4 regions of the Halomonas sp. TA22 genome follow, and region 1 is predicted to be linked to each of the others. Evidence: predicted binding sites of a transcription regulator. Region 1 holds the regulator's gene; each other region holds the start of a gene.
The links. The regulator FNR, encoded in region 1, switches genes on or off when oxygen is low (the NO sensors DNR and NnrR bind a similar motif). The targets are predictions, from matches to a motif close to TTGATNTANATCAA.

Region 1 (7,280 bases):
ACCGGCCGCTGGTGGGCTGGCGCGTGGAGCATGACGTTGCCATCCTCAACCGTTACCTGCGACCCCGCTACGGTTTCGACCTGCCCAATGCACTAATCGACGTGTCGCAGAGCTGTCGGCGCGAGCAACGCCGCGGGAATCAGGAACTCGATGCCTGCCTGTGCTTCGATACGGCGGCTGCCCGGCTGCAAGTGCCGGTGATGGGGCGCCACTCGGTCCTGGGCGATGCCGTGACCACCGCGTTGATGCATATGCGCTTGCAGAAAGGGATTCGCTAGCACGCCTTTTGTTGAGACAACCTGATCGAAAGCTATTTGAGGGAGTGGTAGAATTGGTCTTCATTCCCGTCAGTTTCGCTGTGATCATGACAGAGTCTCCCGTGTCCCATCGCTTGCCCGATACCGCCGTGGCGGATAACGCTCAGACGCTGGCTGCCAGGCAGAAGCGTGAGTTCAACAAGCTTCAGAAGCGTCTGCGTCGCCAGGTCGGCAATGCGATCATCGACTACGCGATGATCCAGGAGGGCGACAGGGTGATGGTATGCCTCTCCGGTGGCAAGGACTCCTACACCATGCTGGAGATTCTCATGAATCTTCAGCGCAGTGCGCCGGTGGACTTCTCGCTGGTGGCGGTCAACCTAGATCAGAAGCAGCCCGGTTTCCCCGAGCATGTGCTGCCTGAGTATCTCGACTCGATCGGCGTCGACTACCACATCCTCGAGCGGGACACTTATTCTGTGGTCAAGGAGAAAACTCCGGAGGGCAAGACCACCTGCGCGCTCTGCTCACGGCTGCGTCGCGGCTCGCTCTATGGCTTCGCCGAAGAGATCGGCGCGACCAAGGTGGCACTGGGCCACCACCGCGAGGACATCCTCGAGACGCTGTTTCTCAACATGTTCTTCGGCGGCAAGCTCAAGGCAATGCCGCCCAAGCTGCTCTCCGACGATGGCAAGAACATCGTGATTCGTCCGCTGGCCTACTGCAGGGAGGCGGATATCGCCGAGTTCGCCAGGCAGATGGCGTTTCCGATCATCCCCTGCAACCTGTGCGGCTCGCAACCCAATCTGCAGCGACAGGTGGTCAAGGAGATGCTCGCCGAGTGGGAGGTCAAGCACCCCGGGCGACTGGAGACGATGTTCAAGGCGGTCACCAACGTCGCCCCCTCCCAGCTCGCCGACCGTGAACTGTTCGATTTCGCGGGGCTCGAAGCCAAGCAGGCGCGCCTGCGTGACAACCGTATCGAGGCGTTGGACCTGGCGCGTCAGGCGTAGCGCCGGGCGCCACAGCGAAAAGGCCAGGCCCGCAGGGGGCCTGGCCTTTTCGTTGCCAGCACATGGTATCGTCAGGAGCCGCTATGCCCCTCGGCCAGTGCCGCCAGTGCATCCAGGTCGAGGATGTTGACCTCGCGTCCCGAGACCGACACCAGCCCCTGCTGCTGGAAGCGCCCCAGGATACGGCTGACGGTCTCCACCGCCAGCCCCAGGTAGTTGCCGATATCGGCCCGCGACATGGAGAGGCGGAAGCTGTAAGGCGAGTAGCCACGGCGACGGAAGCGGGTCGAGAGGCTGGTGAAGAAGCTCGCCAGACGCTCGTCTGCGGTCTTGCTCGACAGCAGGCGCATCATGCGGCGATCGTCGCGCATCTCGCGGCTCATGCTGCGGTAGAGCTGGCCACGCAGCTCGGGCAGCTGCTCGGAGAGCGTGTCCAGCCGATCGAAGGGGATCTCGCAGACGGTGGTCGTCTCGAGCGCCGTCACCGTGCCAGGATAGAACTCTTCGTCTATGGCATCCAGTCCCACCAGCTCGCTTGGCAGGTAAAAATTGGTCAACTGGTCATTGCCGTTGCCGTCGCTGGTCAACTGCTTGAGGCTGCCTGAGCGCACGGCGAACACGCTGTTGAAGGAGGTGCCCTGATAGAACAGCGCCTCGCCTTTCTTCAATGGCGTGCGGCGGCGAATGATCGCATCGAACTGATCGACATCGTCGAGTTCGAGGGCCAGAGGAAGACATAGCGAGCTCAGGCTGCAGGTCTGGCAACGGGTTTCATTGAGACGCGCGCAACGCTGCGCGGGAGCCGTGGGAGACATGTCGTCCTCCTGATACTGTCTCGATTGTGTTGGTAACCTCTAGCAACATTATTAATGTGGGTTAACAACAGGGTATAGGCCAAAGAGTGACGGGCGCGATGCGAAGCGTCAATGGCTTTGATGCATGTTGCCTATCGGCAGCAGGTGCCAGAGCTGCCAAAGCGCGAATGCGATGATCAACGTTGCGGCGATAGCACGCGTGGCCGGATGACGAATCAAGTTGCCAAGCGTGCGTGCGGCGAGCCCGGTGGCTACCAGAGCGGGCAGTGTTCCTAGCCCGAAAGCGGCCATCAGCAGCGCGCCGCGCAGGGGATCGGCCATTGCCAGACTCCAGGCCAGCATCGAGTAGACCAAACCGCAGGGGAGCCAGCCCCAGACGGCCCCCAGGGCCATTGCCTGGGGCACCCGCACTACCGGCATCAACTTGCGCCCCAGCGGCTCCACATGGCGCCACAGCCGGCGTCCGAGCGCCTCGACGCGCAGCAGTCCCTTCCACCAGTTGGCGATATAGAGCGCCATCATGATCAGCATTACCGCGGCAAGCACCTGCAACGCCAGGCGGATCTCGCCGGCAAGGCCGCCCAGTAGCGTCCCCAGGCCTGCGACCAGCGCCCCGGCCAGCATGTAACTGCCGATACGTCCCAGGTTGTAGCCCAGCAGCAACCCTGTGAGCCGAGCCGGATGTCGCATGCTGGGGGGGACGGCAAACGTCAGGGCACTCATGATGCCGCCGCACATGCCGATGCAGTGGGCGCCGCCAAGCAGGCCGAAGACGAAGGCCGCCACGAAGGGCGGCAGATCGAGACCGGTGGGATTCATCAGGCCTTCGGGGACTCATCATTGCCGGTCTTGTCGCGGCGAGCCCTGGCCCGGCGCTCGCGCTCTTCGGGGGTGAAGTCGTTTTCATCCTCGTCGAACAAGATGCGATGCGCGGGGCCTTCGAGATCCTCGAACTGATCGTTCCTCACCGCCCAGAAGAAGGCCCAGATGGCCAGCGCCAGCAGAATCAGGGTCAGGGGAATCAGCAGATAGAGAATCGTCATGCGGGCTCCGTTTGCATGATGACGGGGCGTGGCGTGGTGCGAATGCGCCCCAGTCGCAGGGCGTTACCGACCACGACCAGAGAGCTGGCTGACATGCCGATCGCCGCCACCCAGGGGGGCACGATGCCGATTGCTGCCAAGGGCAGGGCGGAGAAGTTATAGCACACCGACCAGATCAGGTTCTGGCGAATGATACGCCGTGTGGCTCGGGTGATCTCGATCGCTTCGACGATACGCTCCAGGCGCGGACTCAGCAACACGGCATCGGCGCTGGTGCGGGCCAGATCGGTGGCGCCATTCATGGCGATCGAGACATTGGCGCCGGCCAGTACCGGCACATCGTTGATGCCATCGCCGATCATCACTACGGTTTCGCCGGCGGCCTGTAGCGCTTCGATATGGGCAAGCTTGCCTTCGGGGCTGGCGCCAGCGTGCCAATCATCGATACCCAGCTTGTGGGACAGTGCCGAGACGGTGGAAGCGTTGTCGCCCGAGAGCAGGCTGACCTTGAGTCCGGCGGCCTGAAGTGCCGAGACGGTGGACGCGGCATCTTCGCGCAGATGATCGTGCAGGGCGAACCAGGCCAGCGGCTCATCGTCCTCTGAGAGCAGTAGCCACTGGCCCTCCCCGGGTGCCTCGCAGGCCTTGTCGGGGGCAGCGAAAACAGGCTTGCCCAGGCGATAGCGTCGCCCCGCGATATCGCCCTCCAGGCCAAGGCCCGGGCGGCTGACCACGTCGCTTGCACGCACCGTGGCCAGCCGGTAGGGGCGGAAGGCGCGAGCGATGGGGTGTTCGGAGTGCGCCTCCAGGGCGGCAGCCAGGGTGCGCATGCGCTCGGCATCGCCCTCGTCTGCGCTGCCGATCGGGCGTGTCTCCACCAGCTGCATCTCGCCGCGGGTCAGGGTGCCGGTCTTGTCGAAGATGATCCGGGTTGCCTGGGAGAGTCCCTCGATGGCATGTGCCCGGGTGATCAGCACGCCGCGCCGGCGCAGCTGTCCGTGCCCGGCGGTCAGCGCGGTAGGCGTGGCCAGTGCCAAGGCGCAGGGGCACGTCACCACCAGGACCGAGAGCGTCACCCACAGCACCCGTGAGGGATCGATGAACCACCAGGCGATCGATACGCAGGCGGTCACTAGAAGCAGGCGCAGGACGAACAGGTGCGACATGCGCGCGGCCATCTCGGCGATCTTGGGTCGGCTGGCGAAGGCGCGATCGGTCAGGTCGACGATGCTCGCCACTCGCGCCTCACGCCCCGCCCGGGTGACGCGCACGATCAGCGGGCTCTCGACGTTCTGGCTGCCGCCTGTGACGCTGTCACCGACGCGCCGCGTCACTGGCAGGTACTCGCCGGTGAGCATCGATTCGTCGAGGCTCGATTCGCCATCCTCGATCACCCCGTCGGCAGGCACGCCGTGGCCAGGCTTGACCAGTACCCGATCGCCGGCGGTGAGCTGGCTTGCCGGCAGGATACGCTCCTCGCCCGCATCGGTGAGCCGAATCGCCGACAGCGGCAGGGCACCGGACATGGCATTGCCGCTATGGCCGCTGCGCCGCCTGGCGCGGGTCTCGACATAGCGGCCGAACAGCAGGAAGCAGGTGAACATCGCCACCGAGTCGAAGTAGACCTCGCCGACATCGAAGATTACCGCATAGCCACTGGCGAGATACGCCCCACCGATGGCGATCGACACCGGCACGTCCATGCCCAGCACACCGGTACGCAGATCGCGCAGTGCATTGCGAAAGAAGGGTAGCGCGGAGAAGAACACCACTGGCGTGGCCAGAGCGAAGGAGAGCCAGTGGAACAGGGCGTAGAAGTCGGCGCTGATCTGCCCAGGTCCGGCGACATAGATCGGCACCGAGAACATCATCACCTGCATCATGCCCACGGCGGCAACGATCAGTCGCCGTACGTTCATGCGCTCTTCGTGCTGAAGACGATTCTGTGCCTCATCGGGTTCGTAGGGCTGGGCGCTATAACCGATCGCCGCCATCTCGGCAAGGATCTGAGAGAGCTTCACGCGTGCGGGATCCCAGGCCACCCTCACCCGGTGATGGGTGAGGTTGACGGCACTGGAGGTGATACCGTCGAGGGCATTGAGCCGGTGCTCGATCAGCCAGGCGCAGGCCGCGCAGGTGATGCCATCCACCGCCAGCGTGGCAGCCACCTGACCGGCGTCGCCTTCGGGGTGCACGAACTCCCGCTGCAGACCAGGATCGTCGAACACCGCCCAGGTATCGGCACGACTGCTCTGACGATCGTCAGGCCGCTCGGGCAGTTCGGTGCGGAAGCGGTAATAGCTGGCCAGGCCGCCACCCACGATGGCGTGCGCCACTGCCTCGCAGCCGGGGCAGCACAAGGGATAGGCCTGCTCGTCGAGCGTAATGCTCCACGGTGCGCCCTGTGGCACCTGGCTTCCGCAGTGATAGCAGGCGCCAAGCTGGTCGAGGGCCGTGGGGTTAGCGGCGGCATTCATCGCTGGCGTCAGGCTCCGCCCGGCGTGAGCTCGATGGTAGTCTCTCTGGGGAAGCGCGCTTCCCCGGTAAGACGCCACTCGGGCGTCTCACCGCTTGGCTGCAGCTGCAGATACCAGCGGTACTGGAGGCGCTCCGTCGTCTGGCCTACATAGCGGCCATCACGCACGTGCTCGAGGGTGAACTCCTGATCGCGATCGTCCTGGGTCGGGAAGATCAGCTTGAGCAGGAGCTGGTCGGGGCGCGCATCACCGCTCAGGTCGAGGATGATGTCTCCGGTGGCGCTATCGACCATCAGCTCGCCGGCGAGTTCAAGCTCTGCGGCACGCTGCTGCTTGGCCAGTACCACGTTGATGGCACGTCCGTGCTCGTAGTAATCCTCCTGCACCATACCGTCGGCGGTGCGGATCGCCACGAACAGCATGGTGGTGCTTACGGTGATGGAGGTCATCAGCAGGCCAAGCAGAAACCATGGCCAGAACTGTTTGTACCATGGGGGAATCGAAGTGGAAGTGCTCAAGGCTATCTCCTGATCTGTCCGATAAAGCGCGTTTCACGTTGTTGGGTGATCCGCTCGTCATCCAGGGATTCGAGGCTTATCTGAATCGGATGGCTGGGCAGATCGATGTCATCGGGGGCGAGGGTCAGTTCGATGACTGCCATGCGGGTGCTGCCGGCACTCACGCTGACTCGGCCATTGCCTTCGAGGGTGAGTCCGGTCAGCCCTTCGGCCCGAATTAGGTAGGTATGGTCGCTATCGTCGAGATTGCGAATGTTGAGTGTATAAACGTTGCTGATGCGCCCGTCCCGGGTCATCTGGTAGAGCTGGTTGCGGTCGCGTTCGAGATCGAACTCCAGCGGCACCCGCTCGCCAAGGGTCCAGACGAAAAGGCCGATCATCACCAGCAGCGCGGCCAGATAGCCGAGCAGGCGAGGGCGCAGAATATGCGTCTTGCCTCCCGTCAGGGCGCGCTCGGTGGTGTAGCGAATCAGTCCGCGCGGATAGCTCATGCGATCCATCACGCTGTTGCAGGCATCGATGCACGCCGCACAACTGATGCATTCGTACTGCAGTCCCTTACGGATGTCGATGCCGGTGGGGCAGACCTGGACGCAGAGGTCGCAGTCGATGCAGTCGCCATGGCCGGCGGCGCGCGCCTCTTCATGAGACAGGCCCTTCTTGCGCGACCCGCGTGGTTCGCCACGTGCCTCGTCGTAGGAGACGATCAGGCTGTCGCGGTCGAACATCACCGACTGGAAGCGCGCATAGGGGCACATGTAGATGCACACCTGCTCGCGCAGCCAGCCAGCGTTGAGGTAGGTGAAGACCAGGAAGAACCCGACCCAGAAATAGGCCCAGCCATTCGCGTTCAGCGTGGGCAGCTCGACCAACAGCTCGCGAATCGGCGTGAAGTAGCCGACGAAGGTCAGTCCGGTGGCGAAGGCGATGGCAAGCCACACTGCATGCTTGGCCGTCTTGCGCCACGCCTTGTCGAAGGTCATCGGCTGTCTGTCGAGCTTGATGCGGCGGTGGCGGGGTCCTTCCAGACGCTGCTCCACCCACAGGAACAGGAAGGTCCAGACGCTCTGCGGGCAGGTATAGCCACACCATACCCGGCCGGCGAAGACGGTGATCAGAAACAGCCCGAAGGCGCAGATGATCAGCAGCCACGACAG
Region 2 (7,280 bases), 1.3 Mb from region 1:
TCGGGTGGGCAGCGCCAGCGTATCGGCATCGCTCGGGCATTGGCGCTCGAGCCCGAATTGATCGTGGCCGATGAGGCGGTATCGGCGCTCGATGTGTCGATCCAGGCGCAGATTCTCGACCTGCTCGAAGAGCTCAAGCGCAAGCTCTCGCTATCGCTGCTGTTCATTACCCATGACCTGCGGGTCGCTGCACAGATCTGCGACCGCATCATCGTCATGCAACATGGCCGCATCGTCGAGCAGGGGACCGCTCAAGAGGTCTTCCTGTCGCCAAAGGAGGCCTATACACGCCAGCTGCTCGATGCCATACCCGGCCGCGAGCATGAACCCGCGCTGACCTAGCGGCAGTCGGTGCGGCCGAGCAATGAGGAAACGCCACGCATGCAAGCACTGTTGAACGAAATCCTGGAGGTTGTCGGTCCTACCGGTTTACTGATCGGCGAGGCCGTCAGCCAGCGCCAGGTAGATTGGATGACAGGGATCCCCTGCCGAGCCGGCGCCATCGTGCGGCCCGCCAGCACCGAGGCTCTCTCCCAAGTGATGAGGCTGTGCCATGCCGCACGGCAGCCAGTGGTGACCCACGGCGGTGTGACCGGCCTGGTACATGGAGGAGAGGCATCGCCACAGGAGATCGTCATCTCCCTGGAGCGGATGAACGCCATCGAGGCAGTCGATGTGGTGGGCGGCACGCTTACCGTTCAGGCAGGTGCGCCGCTGCAGAAGGTGCAGGAAGCCGCCGAGGCCCGGGGCATGCAGTTTCCGCTGGATCTCGGCGCCCGTGGCTCGTGCACCATTGGCGGCAATATCGCCACTAACGCCGGAGGTACGCGTGTCATCCTCTACGGCATGATGCGCCAGCAGGTACTCGGCCTGGAGGCCGTGCTCGCCGATGGCAGCGTGATAAGCTCGCTCAATCGCATGCTCAAGAACAATGCCGGCTACGACCTCAAGCAGCTGTTCATCGGCAGTGAAGGAACGCTGGGCATCGTCACCCGCGCGGTGCTGAAGCTACAGCCCATGACGACCAGCGCCCAGACGGCACTGGTTGCCGTGCCCTCCTTCGAAGCCTTGACCGGGTTGTTGCAGGCCATGCGCCATCGACTCGGCGGTCAACTGAGCGCCTTCGAGGTGATGTGGCAAAGTCACTACCGCCTGCTCACCGAGGAGAGCGGACGGCACGCAGCGCCGATCTCCACCGAGTATCCCTACTATGCGATCATCGAAGCGCAGGGCGTCGACGACGAGCGTGAGGCGCGACAATTCAACCAGGCGCTTGAGAGTGCATTCGAGGCGGGAGTGGTCAGCGATGCCGTCGTGGCCCAGTCCGAGACCCAGCGCCAAGGATTATGGGCGATCCGCGAGGATATCGAAGGGCTGATCCAAGGGCTCGCACCACTCTTCACCTTCGATATCAGCCTACCCATTCCGGACATGCAGGCGTACGTCGATCAACTCGAAAAACAGCTCCATTCACGCTGGCCGCAACGCGGGCGCATGGTGGTGTTCGGCCATCTCGGCGATGGCAACCTGCACCTATCGGTCAGCGTGGGCAGCGGCGATCGGGAGAGCCGACGAGCGGTGGAGCAGCTGGTCTATTCTCCCCTCTCCGAGCTGGGAGGTTCGGTCTCCGCCGAGCACGGCATCGGCCTCGAGAAACGCGACTATCTGGCGCTGAGCCGTACTCCGGAGGAGATCTCGTTGATGCGCCTGCTCAAGCAGGCGCTCGACCCCTTCGCGCTGCTCAATCGCCACAAGGTGCTGGGCCCGAGCGAGGAGCCGGTGCAAACCACGAATGAACGATCAATATGATAGCTGAGGACAGAAGCGACATGCCCCGTTTTCCCGACCACTTGCTCGGCGCAGGCCCCCACAACCCGTTCCCCGGCATCAAGGTGCTTGAGCGACGCCTGGGCAAGGAGATCCCCCATCGGCTGGGCTCGAACGAAGGGCTTGACATGCCTCACGCCGCGCTGCGTGCCCACTTCGGCGACGCCATGGTCGAGCATGTCTACTGCTATGGCGATGCCGAGGCACTGGGCGTACGCCAGCGCCTAAGCGAACAATTGGACATCTCCCTCGACGCCCTGCTGGTCGATGCTGGCGCCGACAGCCTCATCGCCCTTGCGCTGCGCACCCTGGCGCCCATTGGCAGCACCGTGGTCAGTGCCAGCGGCACCTATCCGACCTTCGCCTATTTCGCCCGGGGTCAGGGGTGCCGGCTGGTGGAGGTCGCCTATCAAGAGGCGCCCGGCCTGCTGGCGCCCGACCTGGAAGCGCTGATCGAGGCGGCCCACCAGGAACGGGCCGCACTGGTCTACCTGGCCAACCCCGACAATCCCAGCGGCCATTTGCATGATGACGCGGCCATACGCCGCCTGCGCGCCGAGTTGCCGGATAAGTGCTGGCTGCTGCTCGACGAGGCCTATCACGACTTTCGCGACGATGCTGCAAGCCCCTTCAGCCGCGAGGTGCTACCCGGCGTGATCCGCCTGCGCACGCTCTCCAAGGCGCATGGGCTGGCGGGGTTGAGAGTCGGCTACGCCATCGCCGAACCCGCTACCCTGGCGATGATGATGAAAGTGCGCATCCACTATGCGGTCTCGACGCTATCGCTGGCCGCCGCCGAGGTGGTACTCGACCATCCCGAGGAGAGCCGCGCCCATGTCGAGAGCGTGATCGAGCGGCGCGAGCGTCTCGCCAACCACTTTCTTCAGCTCGGTGCCGATGTGCTGCCCAGTGCCACCAACTTCATCGGCCTGCGACTGCCCGATGCCCAGCTTGCAAGCCAGATCCATACCGAGCTGCTGGAGGCAGGCAGCTTGATCAGCCGCCCCGCCAATCCCGCGCTGGGGCATATCCTGCGCATCACGGCGGTGGAGGATGCGCTGCGGCCAGGTCGCCTCAAGGCACTGGAAGAGACGCTCGACAAGCTATCCCGCTGATCGAAACCGGCATACCGACAAACGAAAACAGGGTGAGCATCGCTGCTCACCCTGTGTCGTTTACTGCGTCAGACGAGTGTCACTCGCTCGCTTCGGTCTCGAACGGCACCGGGCGCGGCGTATCGGCAGTTGACGGGGGCAGCGTCGGAAGTGCGAAGGCCGGCTGCTCGCCAGTCAAGGTACGCTGGAAGGCGACCAGCTGCTCGAGTTGCTCCTCATCGAGCTGACGGCCAAGCTGCAGGGTCGCCATGATGTCGGTGGCTTCTTCCAGCGTCCAGTAGGCGCCATCGTGGAAGTACGGGTAGGTGAGCTCGACGTTACGCAGCGTCGGCACCTTGAAGGACATGCGATCGCGATCCAGGCCGGTGACCTCGAAACGCCCCTGGGACGGATTGTTGGTCATGTACTCCTCGAACACGCCCATGCGCTGGAAGGAGGTACCGCCTACCGCAGGGCCATGGTGACAGCCGGCACAGCCGATCTGCTTGAAGAGCTCATAACCGGCCAGCTCCTGCTCGGTAATGGCCGCGTCATCACCCAGCAACCACTGATCGAAGCGCGAGTTGGGCGTGACCAGCGTCTCCTCGAACTCGGCGATGGCGTCGGTCACCTCATCGATGGTGATCTCTTCGCTACCGTAGATATCGGCAAACAATTGACGATACTCGGGAATCGACTGGATAACGTCGATCGCCAGCACGTGGGTGGAGGCCATCTCCATGGGGTTGGCAATCGGACCAGCCGCCTGCTCCTGCAGCGTCTCGGCACGACCATCCCAGAACTGTGCCATGAAGAGACTGGAGTTGAGCACTGTCGGTGAATTGATCGGCCCCTCCTGCCAATGGTGGCCAATCGAGGTCGGCAGGTTGTCGCTGCCACCCATGCTCAGGTTGTGACATGAGTTACAAGAGATGAACCCTGAACGCGACAGACGCGGGTCAAAGAACAGCTTCTTGCCAAGCTCGACCTTGAGGGGCTCGTCGGATACATAAGGCTCGATCGGCTTGATCGGTTCGCTGGCCACACGATCGGCGAGTACCGGGCCAGCCAGCCCCGCCCCCACACCCATGACCAGAGCCATTCCCCAGACGGTTGATTTCATTTTACTCTCCCTTGCTAGTCAAGTGGGGATTTTCCCCGGCAACCTTCTTCAGGTTTGCTTAATACTTGTTCCATTATGGGAGCTAACCAAGCCCAGGTTTTGACGTTCGTCAATTCTTGGGCCGAAACAGACCTATTATCAGACTTCCTCAACGACCCGGTCGAGCTCGGCCAGCAACTGCTTGCGTCGCGACTCCTCCATGAAGGCCACCTCGATGGCGTTACGTGCCAGATCGGCGAAGACCTCCTTCGACCAAGAGAAGCCACGGTAACAAGCTAGATAATTTTCCAGCACGCCGCCACCGAAGTACGCCGGATCGTCGGAGTTGAGGGTAACCACAAGGCCCGCCTCGAGCAGCTTAGGCAACGGATGCTCCTCGATGCGCTTGACCACCTTCAGGCGCACATTGGAGAGCGGGCAGACCGTCAGCGGAATACGCTCGCGGCGTAGGCGCTCCACCAGGGATGGGTCCTCGAGGCAGCGTACGCCGTGGTCGATGCGACAGACGTTCAGCAGATCCAGGGCCTCGCTGATATAGGCGGCCGGCCCCTCCTCTCCGGCGTGCGCCGCCCGGGGAATGCTCAACTGGCGGGCACGGGTGAACAGCTCGACGAAGCGCGAGGGCGGGTTGTTGCGCTCGGCACTGTCGAGACCGATCGCATCGAGCATCTCCCAGTAGGGAGCCGCCTGCTCGAAGACGCGCATCGCCTCATCGGCGGGGCGGTCGCGCAGGAAACTCATGATCAGCGCGGTGGACATGCCGTACTCGCGCTCAGCGTGCCGCCGAGCCCGGCTTAGCCCTTCAAGCTGGGTATCCAGGCTTATTCCCCGCGCGAGGTGAGCCTGGGGATCGAAGGAGAGTTCGATGTGCACGACGCCCTCGTCATGGGCGCGCCGGAAATAGTCCATGGCCAGGTCATAGAAATCCATCGAGGTCCTGAGCACCGCCATGCCTTGGTAATAGAGATCGAGAAAAGATTGCAGATCCTCGAACTCGTAGGCGGCACGCACTGCCTCCACCGAGTCATAGGGCAGCGCGATCCCGTTGCGCTCGGCCAGTGCGAACATCAGCTCTGGCTCTAGGGACCCTTCGATATGCAAATGCAGTTCCGCCTTGGGCAGACGCTTGAGAAACTCCTTCATGGCTTACTCCACCTCGATTGCATTCCTCATCCTGCGATATTTTGCCTAGCCACGTAAAGCGTTGAATCACAGAAACTATTCCTCACCAATCAACTTTCCATCGACGAGCGTCAATTGCCTTGTGATGCCGGGCAGTGAGGGGTGAGTGGGGTCCAGTTGATGCACGAGATAAAGCACAGTACGTCCCGCCAGCCAGTGATCGAGACGCGCTGCGATACGCGCCGCCAGCGGGGTATCCAAGCCGGAGAAGGGTTCATCGAGGATGATCACGGGAGCATCCAATAGCAGGATTCTTGCCAGCCCCAGGCGACGCGCCTGACCACCGGAAAGCTGCCTGCCCCCTTCCCCTACCGAGGTAGCGAGCTGTTGGGGCAAGGCGCGCGCCCACTCTGCCAACTCGACGAGTTCCAGCGCTTGCCACAACGCATTGTCGCTGGTATCGGCTCGGGCAAGGCGCAGGTTGGAGGCGATACTCTCCTGGAACAGCTCGACCCGCTGGGTGAGAAAACCGATACGCAAACGCAGCGCATCCGAAGAGAGCATGCGCACGTCGATGTCATCCACGCACACCTCACCGCGCTGCGGGTCCAGCAGTCTCGTCAACAGGTGAGCCACACTACTCTTGCCGGCTCCCGACGCCCCCAGCAGCGCAATACGCTCACCACGCTCTACCGTAAAGGAGATGTCGTCCAGGGCCGGCGTCAGGGCATCGGGATAGTGCAGTGAAACGCCCTTCAGGGCGAGCCTGGCAGGTTGCCGGGCCATCGCCTGTGGAGTGGCCGTCTGAGCAATGGCGCTGCGTGACTGCCCCAGCGTATTGAGCCGCCGCGCTGCCGCGCGGGTTGCGCCGAGCTGAGTGAACGCCGCAGGCAGCATGGCAAAGGCTTCGCCAAGGGCCAGCACGGCCAATGGCATCATCACCATCACGGGCCCCGAGAGGGCAGCCGCACTATACGCCAGTGCCGCCAGCCATAGCGCCAGGAGCATGCCAAGCCCAATGCCGAGCCCCACCAGGGCATTGCCCAGAGCCGTGACCTGGCCAAGCCTCAGCTGATCCCGATACAGCAGCGATTGATGCTGCTCGAGACGCTGGCGGTGGGTCGCCAGCGCGCCATAGCCGCGCAGTTCGGCAAGCCCCTGCAAATGCTCGATGGTATGGGCACGCAGGTGGTCGAGGGTAGCGACGCGCCGCTGGCTGGCATGCATGCCTAGCCACGCCTGCCCCGCTATCAGCCAGGCCCACAGCACAAGCATCGCCGCGCCCACCACGAGGCTCGTCACTGTCTCGAAGATACCGAGCAGCAGTGCAACGCCGAGCAGCGCCAGCAGCGCCACCAAGGGCGGCGCCATCAAGCGCAGGTAGAGGCTATCCATGGTATCGATATCCGCCGTCAGGCGGTTGAGCCACTCGCTGGCACGGCGCTTGGAAAGCGTATGGGCATCGAGCCTTGCAAGCACGCGGAACATGCCGCCACGCAGGTCGGCCAATAGCCGTAGCACCGTATCGTGGTTGTAGACCCGCTCGAGATAGCGCGACACGGTGCGTGTCACGGCGAAGAAACGGATGCCACCGCCAGGCACGTAGACATCCAAACTGGCGGCGACGCCCGCTGCCAGCAGCGCGCCGGTCAACGCCGTGGCGGTAATGAACCATCCCGATAACGCCAACAGACCGACAGCTGACGCTACCGTCAACGCGAGCAGCACGGCTCCGACGATCAAGCGACCGCGACGACGTGCCAGCAGCGCAAGCCAGGGACGCAGCTCGCGTCGCAAGGAGGTCAAAAAGGTCATTTTGATGCCTCCACAATCTGGCCCTGCTCCAGCCTGATGACCCGCGTGGCCATGGCCATCAAGGCCGGGTGATGCGTGGCAACGACCAAGGTGCGCCCCTCCTCGAGCAGTACCTTGAGCGCCTCGATCACACGGGCTTCGCTGTGGTGATCGAGACTCGCCGTCGGCTCGTCGAGCAGTACCAGCCTGGCCGGCGATAGAAACACCCGAGCCAGGGCCAAACGCTGGGCCTGGCCACCGGAGAGCCCCACCCCACGCTCCCCCACCGAGGTGGCCAAGCCTTGAGGCAAGCGCGCCAT
Region 3 (7,280 bases), 1.7 Mb from region 1:
GTCCTGCCTTCTGCTCCTGCCAGAATGCCTGGGAGAGCTTGTCGCGGGGGCCGAGTTCCATGTACTTGTTCTGCGGCTCGCCCAGCGGGGTTTCCGGTCCCAGGCCGTAATCCTGCAGATAGCGATAGCCGTTCTTGTTCAATAGCACCCCGCCTTCGCCCCGGCACGCCTCGGTGATCAGGATGCCCGAGCCGGGCAGCCCGGTCGGGTGATACTGGACGAACTCCATGTCGCGCAGGGCTACCCCATGGCGATAGGCGATGGCCATGCCGTCGCCGGTGACGATGCCCGCATTGGTATTGAATCGAAACAGACGTCCCGCCCCGCCAGTAGCCAGAATCACCGACTTGGCGCGCAGAAGAGTCAGCGCGCCTGTCGCCACTTCCAAGGCAATGACACCTGCCACGGCATCGTCGACGACTGCGATGTCGATGACGAAGTACTCATCCAGGCGCTCGATTTCGGGATACTTCAGCGAGGTCTGAAACAGGGTGTGCAGCATGTGAAAGCCGGTCTTGTCGGCGGCAAACCAGGTACGCGCGGTTTTCATGCCCCCGAAGCGACGCACCTGGATGGAGCCATCCGGCTGACGGCTCCATGGACACCCCCAGCGCTCCATCTGCACCAGCTCTCGATGGGCGTGTTTCACGAAGTAGTCGACCACGCCCTGCTCGGCCAGCCAGTCGCTACCGGCCACGGTATCGTCGAAATGGGCTTGCAGCGTATCCTCGGGGCTGGTCACGGCCGCGGCTCCCCCCTCCGCCGCTACCGTATGAGAACGCATGGGATAGACTTTTGACAGTAGCGCGATGCGTTGTGGGTTACCCTGTTGCTTGGCACTTTCGGCGGCGGCAATCGCGGCGCGCAACCCGGCGCCGCCTCCGCCCACGATGACGATATCAAAGTCCTGATGGCACATGATCTCTCTCACCAGTGTAGTAACATTAAGCAACAGTCCCGAACGCCGCGAGCGAACTTCATCCTTGCCATTTCAACAATATGTGATGAATGGGCAAAAGGCCATGTCGGTATGGCGCGGTCGCTCACTATAACCTTTCATTAGATGTCAAAAATATGGCAAATGATGACAGTGATGGATATGCCCGTGTGTTCAATGAATTCTGTGGCTGACAACTATTCCGCATGGCCCTTGAAATGAGTTTGACATAGCCAAGAGGCGGCCACCATGTACTCAACGACAATAAGTACGGAAATTTGCCTTGCAGCAAGATTTTTTCAAATAAAGGCGAGCGCGCTTTGCCGGTAGCGGCCCACATGGCTAGGATGATTAGTAACCGCTGTTGGAAGAGTGAACAGCTCTTTACATTCTTGTGGCGCCGATCCATCTGCCTGTTAAGGGAGGAGCGGGGGCGAGGGACGACGCGGCGGCGTGAAGCTTCTTCCTATAACGACTCTTTCGCTGCAAAAGTGGAAACGTAAAAATGAACTCTCTACTGAAGCTGCTTTCACCTCTCATGGTGGCCTTCGTCGTGGCGATACTGCCGGTGCCCGATGGTCTGCCGCCCCATGCATGGTACTTCTTCGCCATCTTCCTCGGCTGTGTCGTTGGGTTGATCCTCGAACCGTTGCCGGGGGCCGTGATTGGCTTGATGGGTGTCACCTTGATCGCCTTGCTGTCGCCCTGGGTGCTCTACTCCCCCGAGCAGTTGGCGGCCCCAGGGTTCAATGCGGCCAACAGCGCTTTCTCATGGGCCGTGTCGGGGTTCACCAACGCCACCGTATGGTTGATCTTCGGTGCCTTCATGTTCGCTCTGGGCTACGAGAAGACCGGGCTTGGACGGCGCATTGCACTGTGGCTGGTCAAGACAATGGGGCGGCGGACGCTGACGCTGGGGTATGCGGTGATGATCGCCGATACCATCCTGGCGCCCTTCACTCCGTCCAATACCGCGCGTAGTGCCGGCACCATCTATCCAGTACTGCGCAACCTGCCTGGCCTATACGACTCGCATCCGAACGATCCCAGCATGAAGCGCATGGGTAGTTTTCTGATGTGGACCGCCATCGCCTCCACTTGCGTGACCAGTTCGTTGTTCCTGACCGCCTTGGCGCCCAACCTGCTCGCCATCGCACTAACCGAGACCGCTACAGGGATTCGCATCGGCTGGGGCGAGTGGTTCATGGCGGTGGCACCGGTGGGTATCCTGCTGCTCCTGGTCGTGCCGCTGCTCTGCTACTGGCTGTGCCCGCCGGAAGTGAAGTCAGGCAGCGCGGTCTCCGACTGGGCGATGGGAGAGCTCGAGACACTGGGCAGGTTGACCCGCAATGAGATGCTGCTGGTCGGCCTGGTGGTCATGGCACTGCTGCTGTGGATATTCGCAGGCGATGTAATCTCGGCCTCACTGGTGGGGCTCATCGTGATCTGTGCAATGCTGCTGTTCGGCATCATCACCTGGAATGATATTCTCGATAATCGTGCCGCCTGGAACACCTTTGTGTGGTTCGCGACCCTCGTCGCGCTGGCCGGCGGGCTCAGTCAGGTCGGTTTCGTCGGCTGGTTCGGCAGTGTGGTGGGGGCGCGCATCAGCCACTTCGATCCGCTGATCGCGATGATTGCGCTGACCGCGATCTTCTATCTGCTGCATTACTTCTTTGCCAGTGTCACTGCCCATGTCACGGCACTGCTGCCGGTGATGCTGGCGGCGGCCTCGGGGATCGTGGGGCTCGACATGCATATGTTCGTGCTCATGCTGCTGCCGACTCTCGGTTTCATGGGTATCCTCACCCCGTATGGCACTGGACCGAGTCCCGTCTACTACGGTAGCGGCTACCTGCCCGGGCCGCTGTGGTGGCGCCTTGGGGCCATCTTCGGCCTGCTGTTCCTGATCGTCTGGCTGGGTGTGGGCGTGCCCTGGTTACTGCTCATCCTGTAAGTATTCTTACCTTGACGTATCTTCACAACGCCCCGGCCTGACAGCCAAACCGTCAGGACCGGGGCAGCCTTGCATGTGAATCATCCCAACATCGACATGACATTGGCGATCTTGGTATCGAGCTCCTGCCACTCGGCGTAAGGCTCCGAGCCCTCGACGATACCGGCACCGGCAAACAGGCTCACGGCGTTGGCCGTGACCCGGGCGCTACGAATGGCTACGGTAAACTCCGCATGTTCGCGGCTCATGATGCCGCAGGCTCCCGCATACCAGCCGCGTGCATGGGCCTCATGGGTGCGAATGAAATCAAGCGCATGCTCGTGTGGCATGCCGCCCACCGCTGGGGTGGGGTGCAGGGCTTTGAGCAGTTGCCAGTCCGCTACCTCCTCGAGTAGCTCGGCTTCGATATCGCATCGCAAGTGCTGTAGCAGTCGCAGCTTCAAGATATGAGGCTCGCTGAAGCGAATGTCGCGGGAGAGGGGGGCGAGACGTCTGCAGATATCCGCCTGCACTATCCGATTTTCATGACGGTTCTTGGTATCGCTGTGCAGGACGCTCGCCAGTGCATGGTCAAGAGCGGTATCCCCGCTGCGTCGCATGGTGCCGGCGAGGGCCTCGCTAAGGAGCTGTCTGCCGTCACGCCGATAGAGCCGCTCCGGCGAGCAGCCGATGAAGGTGTCAGCAGGGGAGAATTGATAAGCGAAGTGAAAACAGTCGAGGCTGCGGACTTGCCAATGATGCAGCAGCTGCCAGGGGTCTATCGGCTGATGCGTGACCAGGCGGCTCTCGCGAGAGAGTACGACCTTTTGCGTATGCGACTGGAAGGCGGGCTGAATGATCTCATTCACCCACTCCGCCCACTCTGAGGGTTCCGGCCGGTCGTGACGAGTGAATGAGATCGGCTCCCAGCCTGGTAGTGGGCGTTCGGGGCGGATGGCGTCCAGGGCCGTCTCAGCTGCTGCCAATTCGGCCTCGTGGTTGGTTGAGTCGAACAGCAGATTGAGACTGAGCTGTGCCAAATCGCCCTGCCGCATCAGTTCGATTCTCGGTAGCAAGAAACGGCAACCGCCGAAGGCTGGCCATTGGCGGGTGTCGGTAGGATCGAAGGCGAGCCCTCCGAAGTAGCGTAGGGCACCACCAGACTCAAGCAAACCCAGCTCGTTCAAGCGAGTGGGATCAGTGATCTCATGCACGCAGCCGAGAGTTGCATACTGAGAGGCGTTCGGTTCGCGCCCTTGCCAATAAAGGCGCGGGAGCAGCACTTGAAGCGAGAGCCACGCCAAGGGGTCAGCAATCGCTATCGACATGGTCAATCGAACGAAGCCATGCGGTGCTTGTCCGCGAAGTTCGGCCAGACGTTTCTTTATTGCTAGCATCGTGTCGTCGGAGGAGGGTGTAATAGTAATCATGTAATGGTGACATAACGATCGTTTCCAAACCAACTAAAAACCATTGCTATCTCTATACATGGTCTTTGTACCGATGTGCTGGCTGTATTATTTAATTAAAAAAAGAAAAATTGGCTATCTGCATTGTCCACTTCGAAATATTCATGGATCAAGTTACCTTATCCGTTAGGGACCGTATCAGAGTACACGGGCCGACTGCTTCATGAAGCAGCGATATCTGGTAATATCGCATATCGCCTCAACGTAATACGCAAGGAAATCTCATGGGCACTTTATCGGCCTGGTTAATGGCGATGCGGCTGAGAACGCTGCCCCTGGCCTGCTCCTCGATTCTTCTGGGCAGTGGCCTGGCCGCAAACCGGGGGGAATTCGATACAAGGATAATGGTGCTTGCCCTGCTTACCGCCACGCTGCTGCAGATCCTCTCCAATCTGGCCAACGACTATGGCGATTGGGTATCCGGGGCCGACAATGGGGAGAGGATCGGCCCTCCACGTGCGCTTGCGTCAGGTGTGATCTCCCGTCGTCAGATGTCGCATGCCATGGCACTGACTGGCCTGGCGTCCGCCGTGGCGGGGTTGTTATTGCTATTCGCCTCCTTCGGTACCGACTGGATGGCGATTCTGGCCTTTACTGCACTGGGGGCGACGGCGATCCTTGCTGCCATCACCTATACGGTAGGCATCGGTCATACCCCCTATGGTTATCGCGGGTTTGGCGATATATCGGTATTTCTGTTCTTCGGGCTGCTCGGTGTGCTGGGCTCCTACTACCTATTCACCCATACGCTGACGTGGGAACTGCTGCTACCGGCGGCAGCCTGCGGCCTGTTGGCCACGGCCGTGCTCAATATCAATAACGTACGCGATATCGAGAGCGATGCGCAAAGTGACAAGATTACCCTGGCGGTGAGGCTTGGACGTCGCGGAGCGGTGATCTACCATTGGGCACTGCTGACGATGGGGCTGCTACTCAGTCTGATATTTCTCTATCTGGATGAGGCGGGAAAATGGGCGGGGCTTTTAATGCTTGCCATCCTCCCCCTGGGGCATGCTGCCCTTACGCTGGGCAAAAGCCGCGATGGCCAAGTGCTCACGGGGGCCTTGAAAGAGACCGTGCTCAGCGTCTTTGTCTATCATCTGCTGCTGTCACTCGGGCTGGCGCTTTCATGATATCGTTGGCAGCCTCGAGCCATTGCCAATCGAGTGGCATGCCTGCTCGCTCATTCCCTTGGATATGCTGGAATAACGCACCGTATGTACGTCGACTCCCACTGCCATCTCGACCGTCTCGATCTCGCTGCTCACGGCGGAGAACTGAGTGCTGCGCTGGATGCCGCTCGCCAGCGGGAGGTCCATCAATTCCTGGCCATCGCCGTGACGCTCGCTGGCGTGCCGGGCCTTGCCGAGATATCTCGGCAGCATGAGGATGTAGTGATCTCCGCCGGCGTGCACCCGTTACACTCCCTGGCGCGGGAACCTACAGTAGAGGCGATCAAGGCAAGCGCCGATACCTACGGAGCGGTCGCTATCGGCGAGACGGGGCTTGATTACCACTATGATTCGGTCTCCCGTAGGACCCAGTATGAGCGCTTCAAGCGCCATCTGATCGCTGCCCAAGAGCTGGAGTTACCTGTCATCGTACATACCCGCGAGGCGCGTGATGAGACGCTGGCGCTGATTCGCGAACATACCGACCCTGCCGTTGGCGGCGTGCTGCACTGCTTTACCGAGGATCTGGCGATGGCTCGCGAAGCCGTGCGCCATGGTTTCTTCATTTCGCTTTCAGGCATCGTCACCTTTCGCAATGCCGAGGCATTACGCGAACTGGCACGTGCGATTCCCCTCGATCGGCTGTTGATCGAGACCGACAGCCCCTATCTTGCGCCGGTACCGCATCGTGGCAAGCCCAATGAGCCGCAATGGGTGGTGGAAGTGGCCGAGTGCATCGCCAACGAGCGGGGCATCAGTCTCGATGAAGTGGCCATGCAGACCACTGCCAACTTCTATCGTCTGTTTCGTGCTGCGGCACCCCAGGCCTCGCCAGACGTGCGTGACATGCTGGCGCGTGCCAACCTGTTGTAAATGATGGCCTCTGGCCTGCGTGGCGCGACAAGGAGCGTGTTATGTCTCTTGAACCCTTGCTCTCCCATCTCGATCCCGATGATGACGAACTGCCCCCCATCGAGCGCTGGAATCCCGACTACTGCGGTGAGATGGATCTCACTATTACCGCCGAAGGCCGCTGGATTCACGAAGGCACCCCTATCGGGCGTGCAAGTCTTGTACGTGTGCTCTCGCGTGTCATGCGCCGTGAAGAGGATGGTCACTACTACCTGGTCACGCCGGTGGAGAAGGTCCGCCTCCAGGTCGAGGATCGCCCCTTTCTGATCGTCGATGCCGATGAAACTACTGCAGGCTGGCAACTGACGACCAATGTCGGCGATCGGCTGACGCTCGGTGAAGCGCATCATCTGTGCTTGAGCGATACGCCTGCCGGTGAGGAGGTGCCTGAGGTGGCGGTGCGCTTCGGGCTTGGCGCTCGGCTCAATCGCAACGTGTTCTATCGCCTGGTTGAACTGGCCGAAGAGCGCCAGGGCGAGGCGGGCATCGAGCTCGGGCTGGTCAGCGCCGGCATATGGCAACCCCTCGGGCGTCTGGATAGAACGTGAGACTGACCGACGAGCAGCGTGCCGTGGTGCATCATGACGGCGGTCATGCCCGCGTGGCGGCGGTGGCTGGGGCGGGCAAGACTACCACCATGGTGGCGAGGGTGCTTCACTTGCTGGAGCAGGGGGTGGCGCCGGCGCGAATGCTGGTGCTGATGTTCAATCGCGCCGCGCGGGAAGATTTCAACGCCAAGCTTGGCCGTTGGGCGCCGCCTGGCCAGCCGTTGCCCGACGTACGTACCTTCCACTCCATTGGTCATCGCTTGACCGCGAGCCTGACGCGCTGGGGGGCGCTTGCCCCAAAGCAGT
Region 4 (7,280 bases), 640 kb from region 1:
CACGCCGACCCGCACGCCGGCAACTTCGCCTGCGATGAGCAGGGCCGGCTGGTGATCTACGACCTGGGGGCGGTGATCGCCGTGCCCGAGGCGCGTCTGGTCCAGATGCTCACTCTGCTCGAGGCGACCCTGGCTCAGGATGCCATGGCCATGGACGAGGCGCTGCTGAAGATGGGGGGACGCCAGGGGGAGGGCGCACCGCTGGCGCTCTATCGCGAATCTGCCCAGGCCATTGCACCGCTGTTCATGCCGGGGCCTCAGAATTTCGGTGACGTGCGGGTCCATCACCGCCTGCGCGAGCTGAGTCCTCGAGTCTGGTCGGCCATGGACCGCTTGCAGCCCCCCGCCGATACGCTGTTGCTGTCGCGGGCGCTCAATGGCCACTACTGGAATCTGGTACGCCTCGAGGCGCGTCTCGACATGCACGCCAGAAGCCAGCCGCTGCTCGAGTGGGCCCGTCAGCGCTGAGGATCAGGGCAATGATTCGTGAGTCCGACAATGCCCTCATGCTAGACTGACGCGATTTTCTGGCGGAGATTGCGATGCTGGCAGTATGGGTGGAACAGCTGCTGGGCTTTGCTTCCGGAGCCTTGGTGGCGATTCGTGACAATGAGCATTATCCGTCGTTCATGGCCTGGGCACGCCGACATGGCGTGGCGCACATGGGAGGCAACCTGGCCATGGCCCAGGCCCTGGCCCCCGAAATTTGGTCGCAAACCCCGCTCGAGCGTGCAGGGTTCGCCTGCGAACCGCTCGCTAGGCCAGGGCGCAACGAGCCCTGCTGGTGTGACTCGGGACGCAAGACCAAGCAGTGTTGCGGCGCGATCAGCTTGCCAGGTGCGGTACCCGCGCATCTGATGTGGATGCTCTCGCTGCGCGAGTGGAAGGGCGACACCCTCAAGGCGGCGCTGCTCAGTGGCCAGGCACCCGCCCAAGCCCTGCTCGAGGCGGGGCTGATCGCCGCCGAGAGCGGTCAGCGCGGCCGTGCCCAGCAGATTCTCGAGGCGCTGTTCGACGCAGGCGACTGGTCGAAGCTCCCCGAGCAGGCCGAACCGGCATTCGAACTGCTGATCGATCTGTATCAGGAGCGTGGCTTCCACCGCAAGCGCACCGCGCTGCTCGACGACGTTCTCGAGCATGGCCCACTGTTCCTGCGAGGCCTGGCGCTCGAGCGGCTGTGCCTGATGCATCTGGACAACGATGACCTGGCAAGCGCGCGCGAGACCTTCGTGCGTGCCCAGCAGGCGTTGCCCGACTCACCGACGCTGGCTTATATCGAGGCGATGTTGCTGCTCCACGAGGGTAATATCGAGGAGGCCGGAGAGCGTGCTCGTTTCTGGTTTCGCAGGCTCACACGTCAGGGCGATCTCGAACCCGAGCAGCTGCAGTTCCTGGCCGATCTCGCCGACAATCCCGGTGCGACCCTGGCCGAGCAGATGGTCCACTCCGAGGAGGATCTCGCCGAACCGCTGGCAGCACTGCAGGCGCTGCTCGAGGCGCTGCCCACCGCGCCGCTGCTCGACTTCCGGCGTGCCGAGGATGGCAGCCGCGAGTATCATGCCACCGCTCGCGAGGATACGCTGTTTGCCGGCTGGCAGGCGCAGTTTCAGGTGCTGGTCGACGAAGAGGCGGCGCTCGGCTTCGAGGCCGACCCCTGGCCTCATGCCGGCGAATGGCTGGTGGCGCTCTGCGCGCATCCCGAGTGGCTCGACTCCGCCAAGGTGGTGCAGGCGCTGACGCTGGCCCTCACTAGCCGCTTCGGCAGCCTGCCGTGGATGGCCCCGAGCCTGTTCGAGCCGCTGGCGGCACGCCTGGAGCGCTGGCTGACGCAACTCGACGGCATGGGCAAGGGCACCTTCGCCTGGGACGCCGCCGACAACGCCGTGCTGCTGCGCACCGGCCTTGCCTTGGTGGTGGGCATGGAGCGGGGCGCCCGCGAACGCTCGCGGGAGCTTGCCGAACGGCTACTGGTGCTGGATGAGCAGGACAGCCTGGGACTGCGTGAACTGGTGCTCGACCAGCTGCTGCGCGAGGGACAGGACGAGCGGGCGCTGGAGGTGAGCCGCCAGGCTGCCGAGACGCCCCTGCTGGGGGTACTGATGGGTCAGGCGCTGGCACTCTATCGCATGGAGCGGCATGACGAGGCACTTGCGGCACTCAACGAGGCGGCCGCGCTCAATGTCCATGCCATCGCCATGCTCTGCGATGCCAATCCGCGTCCGGTCACGCTTCCCGCCGAAACACTGCCGGAGACGGGCAGCCGGGCCGAAGCCTGGCAGTATCGTACGCTGATGCGCGATCAGTGGGCCAAGAGCCGCGGTGCCCTTGAGTGGCTTGCCATTCATCGCTGATAGGCGGCAAGCTCATTTCCAACACTCAGGCGGCGCGTGCAAGCGGCGGTGGCACCAGCTCGCGGTCGCGACTGATCCACAGTGCCAGCAGTATCGCCGGCAGTCCCAGCGCGGTGGCGATCACGAAGAACGTCGCATACCCCTGTCCCGCTACCACCAGCCCTCCGAAACCGCTGAGGAACTTGCCCGGCAGCGTCATCAGTGAAGAGAACAGCGCGTACTGAGTCGCGGTGTAGGCGCGTGAGGTCAGACTCGAGAGGAAGGCGATGAATACGGCGCTGGCCAGGCCGTTGGCCAGGTTGTCGCCGACGATGGCCATTACCAGCATCGGCAAGTTGGCGCCAGCCATGGCGAGGGCAGCGAACAGCAGGTTGGTCAGCGTGGCGGCAGCGGCCCCCAGTACCAGAATGGGTCCGATGCCGTAGCGCGCGACTAGCAGGCCGCCAAGTATCCCGCCACTGATGCTCATCGCAATGCCGAAGACGTTGGTCACGTTGGCGATGGTGGCCAGCGAAAAGCCCAGGTCGATATAGAGTGGGTTGGCCATCGAGGCCATCGCAAGGTCGCTGATCCGGAACACCGCGATGAACAACAGCAGCCACAGCGCCTTGGCCCGGTGGCGACTGAAGAAGTCGGTGAACGGGCAGACGATGGCACCGATCAGCCAGGCCCCCAGTCGCCTCAGGTTTCGCGGCTTGCCACGGCTGACGCGAAGAAAGGCGCGCACCCTGGGTTCGTGAATCAGTTGCACCGTGAGCGACGAGCGCTTGGGTTCCGGACGCACCAGTACGGTCACCACACCGATGCCGACCAGCGCCGCCATGCTCAGGTAGGCCACTTGCCAGGAGACCATCGAGGCGACATAGAGCGCACCGGCCCCGGCGGCCAGCAACCCGCCACGATAGCCGATGATGTAGGTGGAGGCCATGGCCGCTTGGATGTCGTCGTCCGCCGATTCGATGCGAAAGGCGTCGATGGCGATGTCCTGGGTGGCGGAGCCGAAGGCGACCAGCAGAGCGAAGGCCGCCACCCACGGCAGATTGTGTAGCGGGTCGAGGCTTGCCAGCCCGATGAGGCCGGCGGCGATCATCGCCTGGGCAAACAGCATCCAGCCGCGCCGCTGACCCAGCGTCCGGGTCAACAGTGGCAGGGCCAGCCGGTCCACTACCGGTGCCCAGAAGAACTTGATCGAGTAGAGAATGCCAATCCACGAGAAGAAGCCAATGGCCGCCACCTCGACGCCATCGCTACGTAGCCAGGCCGAGAGCGTGGAGAAGACCAGCAGGAATGGCAGACCGGCGGAAAAGCCCAGCAGCAACATGGTGATGACCGGCGCGCGTAAGTAGATTGCCAGGGCTGAACGCCAGCTGCGCTGCGCATGGGGCAAGGACATCGGTGAACTCCATGAAAAGGAATGTGGCGGAAGCAGCTTGGCAAGATGATAGACTAGCCGTTTCGCGTCATCAGCGTGCTAGCGAAATCAGTCCCTTGCTATTATGGCTCGTAGCACGTGGGATTGTTGCAGAGCCGTTTATTGGGCGCCAGACAAACGTCGTCACTATTCGGGGAGTACCATGAGCGAGGGAGAGCCAAACGACCTTCTGAATGACGAGACATCCGACGCTCTGCCGCGCTGGTATGCGATCCAGTGCAAGGGGGGGGAGTCCTTTCGCGCCACCGAGCATCTCTCCAATCAGGGCTATGAGGTCTTTCATCCCCTGCTGGAGGTCCAGAAGAAGCGACGCAACCGGCTGGTCTGGGTCGCCGAGCCACTGTTTCCCTACTACATGTTCATTCGCCTAGATCGCGTGGCCAGCAACTGGGGGCCAATTCGCTCGACGCGTGGCGTACTCAAGCTGGTCGGCTTCGGTGGTGAACCGCTGGCGGTCGACGACTCGCTGATCGAGACGCTGCGCCAACATGCCCGGGCGGCACGAGACGACGAGCCGGTCGCCAACGTCTACTTCCGCACCGGCGAGCCCGTCGAGATCGTCGAAGGGCCCTTTCGCGATCTGCAGGCGGTCTTCGAGGCGCAGAAGGGCGAGGAGCGCGCCATCGTGCTGCTCAACATGCTGCACAAGCAGCAGCGTCTGGAGATGCCCATCTCCCAGCTGCGCCGACACTCATGATGCCCGCAGCCTTCTGCGGCCGCAGCGTCCCTATCCTTTACTTATAACGCCCGCCGTCAGGATGGGCGCACTGTCACGGAGTCGACTCCCATGACCATAACGCCGCAACGGGTGGTCCGCCTACACTATGTACTGCGCGATGCCTCAGGGACCGTGCTTGACGATTCGCGCACTCGTCAGACGCCCCTGGAGTACCTGCATGGCCATCACAATATCGTTGCCGGGCTCGAACGTGCCCTGGAGGGGCAGGGCGAAGGGGCCAGGCTCAATGTGACGCTGATGCCCGTCGAGGCCTATGGCCTGCGCGACGAAGCGCTGGTGCAGGAGGTCTCCCGCAGCGCCTTCCCCATCGACGATTTGAGTGCCGGCATGCGCTTTCAGACCCAGGGCGATGATGGCCCGCAGATCGTCACCGTGCTCGAGGTCGGCGTAGAGCAGGTCAAGATCGATACCAACCATCCTCTGGCGGGGGAGTGTCTCAGCTACCAGCTCGAGGTATTGAGTATCCGCGACGCTACCCGGGCCGAGCTTGCCAAGGGGCACCCGTTGCCGGCCGATGTCGACCACACCCAGGTCGAGGATCGCAAGCTCCTGTGAGGCGGTGAACGGCGCAATTGCAGCGTTAATCTGACCCAGATCAAGTTCGGCCGAGAGGCGGCACCTGGCCGAGTGCCAAGTTGACCCAGGTCAGATTTTATTCCTCCATTACCGCTACAGTGGCCTCATCGCAACGCAACGGGAGGACACAACATGTACTGGGATACTGCCGTCATCTTCGGGTTGGTCACCGTTGGTCTCATGCTCGCTTTCATGGGCGGCTGGATCGGCTTCGTCATGCTCGATCACAAGCGTCACGGAGAGCGGCAGGACTAGCGAAACGCGTCGTCAGGGGAGGGGGCTGTGCCCCCTGTCGCCGGCCCAATTGGGCCGGCTTTTTTATGCCTGAACATTGGCGAAGCGCAGGGTATGCTACCTACTATGAAGAGGAACTCATACGATCCAGGAAGGAAGCGAGAGCCATGCATAGCGGGGACATATGAATCGTCGTGAATTTCTTCGCCTGGCCGGCCTTGGCGGCACGGCACTACTGCTGACGGGGTGTAATGACGACAATGGCGAGGCACTGGCCCCGGAACTTCCGCCCCAATCGGAGTGGATGGACCGCGGGCCGTTGCAGTCGCTTTTTACTCAGGTCGATGGCATCACAATGCATGCATTGGTGTCGGTCGATACGGCGCCGGACGAAGCCGCCCCCCTCATCCTCATGCACGGATCGGGGCTCTCGAGCCAGTACATGATCCCCACCGCCCGCGAGTTGACGAATGATTTCCATGTCTTCGTACCCGACATCCCCGGCTACGGCGATAGCGACGACCCCGGTGAAGTGCTCGATATTGCCCAGATGGCCGACTGGATAGTGGCCTGGATGGAGGCGATCGACCTTCCACGCGCCTCGTTTCTGGGCAACTCGTTTGGTTGCCAGGTCATCATCGAGATCGCTTCGCGCTATCCGCAGTTCGTCGACCGCTTGCTGCTTCAGGGGCCGACCACGCCGCCCGACGAACGCTCCACTTTCTGGCAGTTCGTCCGCTGGCGCCAAAACGAACCCTACAACCCGGAGATGCTTGGCGACGTCACCATCGATGATTATCGCAAGGCAGGGCTGTGGCGCATGATTCGCTCCTATATCTTTCAGGTGACCGACCCCATCGAGGAAAAACTGCCGACGATAGAGGCTCCTGCTCTAGTGATACGCGGCGAGTTCGATCCAATCACACATCAGGCCTTCAGCGAAATGATGGCAAGCCGGCTGCCTCGCGGCGAGCTGCTGGTCATCCCCGACGTGGCGCATACTCTGGTCTTTACTGCACCGAGGCAACTGGCCGATGCGACTCGCGCGTTTCTGGCACAGGGGGAGGCGGGATGAGCAAAGCACGCGCAAGGTGGATAATGATCGCCGAAATTCTGCTGCTGTTGCTGCCCTTGACGCTGCTCATGGGGCTGCTGGTGCCGCTCACGTATGTGGCTTATCCGATACCCGACCCACGGCCGATACTCATCGTTTTCGACATTGGCATGCTGTTCAAGCTCATCGGTATCGCGGCGGCCTGGCGCTTGGCATTGGCGTATCTGCGCCAAGGAGGCGAGGGGCTAAGAAAGTGCCACTCTCTCTGGTTCGTGCTGCTGATCGTGGCGGTGGCTATTGGCTTGGCAAGTACCCTCGTGGCAATCGAGCAGAGTCTCTTCTCGACACGCTATGAGGAGCGTATCGGCTTCACGCTGTTGGCTCCGGCGTTGCTTCTTGCACCGCTCGCCGGACATCTCCTGCATGGCCGTCGCAAGGCTCGGTAAGGCTTGCCTCACTCAATGCGCAAACCACCAGTGCTGGCGCCAGGCACGCATTACCCGCTCCGGATACCAGGTCTGGCCGCGACTGCCATTGTAGCGCGCCAGCGCCCGGGTCAGATCGCCTCGCTCGACCTCCAGGTAATGGGCAAGGATGGTGCAGCCATAGCGCAGGTTGAGCAGCGGGTCGCGCAGATCATCGGCGGAGCGCCCCAGTTCGGCGATCCAGAACGGCATGATCTGCATCAGCCCCACCGCTCCGGCGGAGGAGATCGCCTCGGGCTTGAAGGCGCTCTCCACTTGAATCACCGCCAGCACGATCTCCGGCGCCAGCCCGGCAAGCCGCGCTTCCTGATAGATGCGCTGCACTAGCAGCAGGCGCAGCTCGGGATCGGAGACGAAGCGCGCCAGGCGCGGCTCCATGCTGTCGATCCACTGCCGCGAGGCCCAGATC

Region 2: a site for FNR is predicted at 4,144-4,157, ahead of HJD22_RS14405 (cytochrome-c peroxidase). Genes of this name have one in related genera too.
Region 3: a site for FNR is predicted at 1,216-1,229, ahead of HJD22_RS16380 (anion permease). Genes of this name have one in related genera too.
Region 4: a site for FNR is predicted at 5,108-5,121, ahead of ccoM (cytochrome c oxidase subunit CcoM). Genes of this name have one in related genera too.

What each region holds. Positions count from the first base shown of each region.
Region 1 covers NZ_CP053108.1:1,710,698-1,717,977, reverse strand. The annotation lists gene HJD22_RS08040 (3'-5' exonuclease) at 1-278, shown strand, start outside; gene ttcA (tRNA 2-thiocytidine(32) synthetase TtcA) at 380-1,270, shown strand; gene fnr (fumarate/nitrate reduction transcriptional regulator Fnr) at 1,342-2,085, opposite strand; gene HJD22_RS08025 (sulfite exporter TauE/SafE family protein) at 2,194-2,904, opposite strand; gene ccoS (cbb3-type cytochrome oxidase assembly protein CcoS) at 2,904-3,128, opposite strand; gene HJD22_RS08015 (heavy metal translocating P-type ATPase) at 3,125-5,605, opposite strand; gene HJD22_RS08010 (FixH family protein) at 5,614-6,123, opposite strand; gene ccoG (cytochrome c oxidase accessory protein CcoG) at 6,126-7,280, opposite strand, start outside.
Region 2 covers NZ_CP053108.1:3,040,958-3,048,237, forward strand. The annotation lists gene HJD22_RS14390 (ABC transporter ATP-binding protein) at 1-342, shown strand, start outside; gene HJD22_RS14395 (FAD-binding oxidoreductase) at 382-1,809, shown strand; gene HJD22_RS14400 (histidinol-phosphate transaminase) at 1,830-2,942, shown strand; gene HJD22_RS14405 (cytochrome-c peroxidase) at 3,022-4,044, opposite strand; gene HJD22_RS14410 (adenosine deaminase) at 4,183-5,187, opposite strand; gene cydC (thiol reductant ABC exporter subunit CydC) at 5,263-6,981, opposite strand; gene cydD (thiol reductant ABC exporter subunit CydD) at 6,978-7,280, opposite strand, start outside.
Region 3 covers NZ_CP053108.1:3,448,585-3,455,864, forward strand. The annotation lists gene frdA (fumarate reductase (quinol) flavoprotein subunit) at 1-919, opposite strand, end outside; gene HJD22_RS16380 (anion permease) at 1,443-2,894, shown strand; gene HJD22_RS16385 (isochorismate synthase MenF) at 2,975-4,303, opposite strand; gene menA (1,4-dihydroxy-2-naphthoate octaprenyltransferase) at 4,567-5,475, shown strand; gene HJD22_RS16395 (TatD family hydrolase) at 5,560-6,387, shown strand; gene HJD22_RS16400 (DUF1285 domain-containing protein) at 6,429-6,974, shown strand; gene HJD22_RS16405 (ATP-dependent helicase) at 6,971-7,280, shown strand, end outside.
Region 4 covers NZ_CP053108.1:1,068,061-1,075,340, reverse strand. The annotation lists gene HJD22_RS05030 (AarF/ABC1/UbiB kinase family protein) at 1-468, shown strand, start outside; gene HJD22_RS05025 (SEC-C domain-containing protein) at 543-2,351, shown strand; gene HJD22_RS05020 (MFS transporter) at 2,377-3,744, opposite strand; gene rfaH (transcription/translation regulatory transformer protein RfaH) at 3,926-4,480, shown strand; gene HJD22_RS05010 (peptidylprolyl isomerase) at 4,571-5,077, shown strand; gene ccoM (cytochrome c oxidase subunit CcoM) at 5,231-5,353, shown strand; gene HJD22_RS05005 (alpha/beta fold hydrolase) at 5,517-6,407, shown strand; gene HJD22_RS05000 (hypothetical protein) at 6,404-6,832, shown strand; gene HJD22_RS04995 (lytic transglycosylase domain-containing protein) at 6,845-7,280, opposite strand, start outside.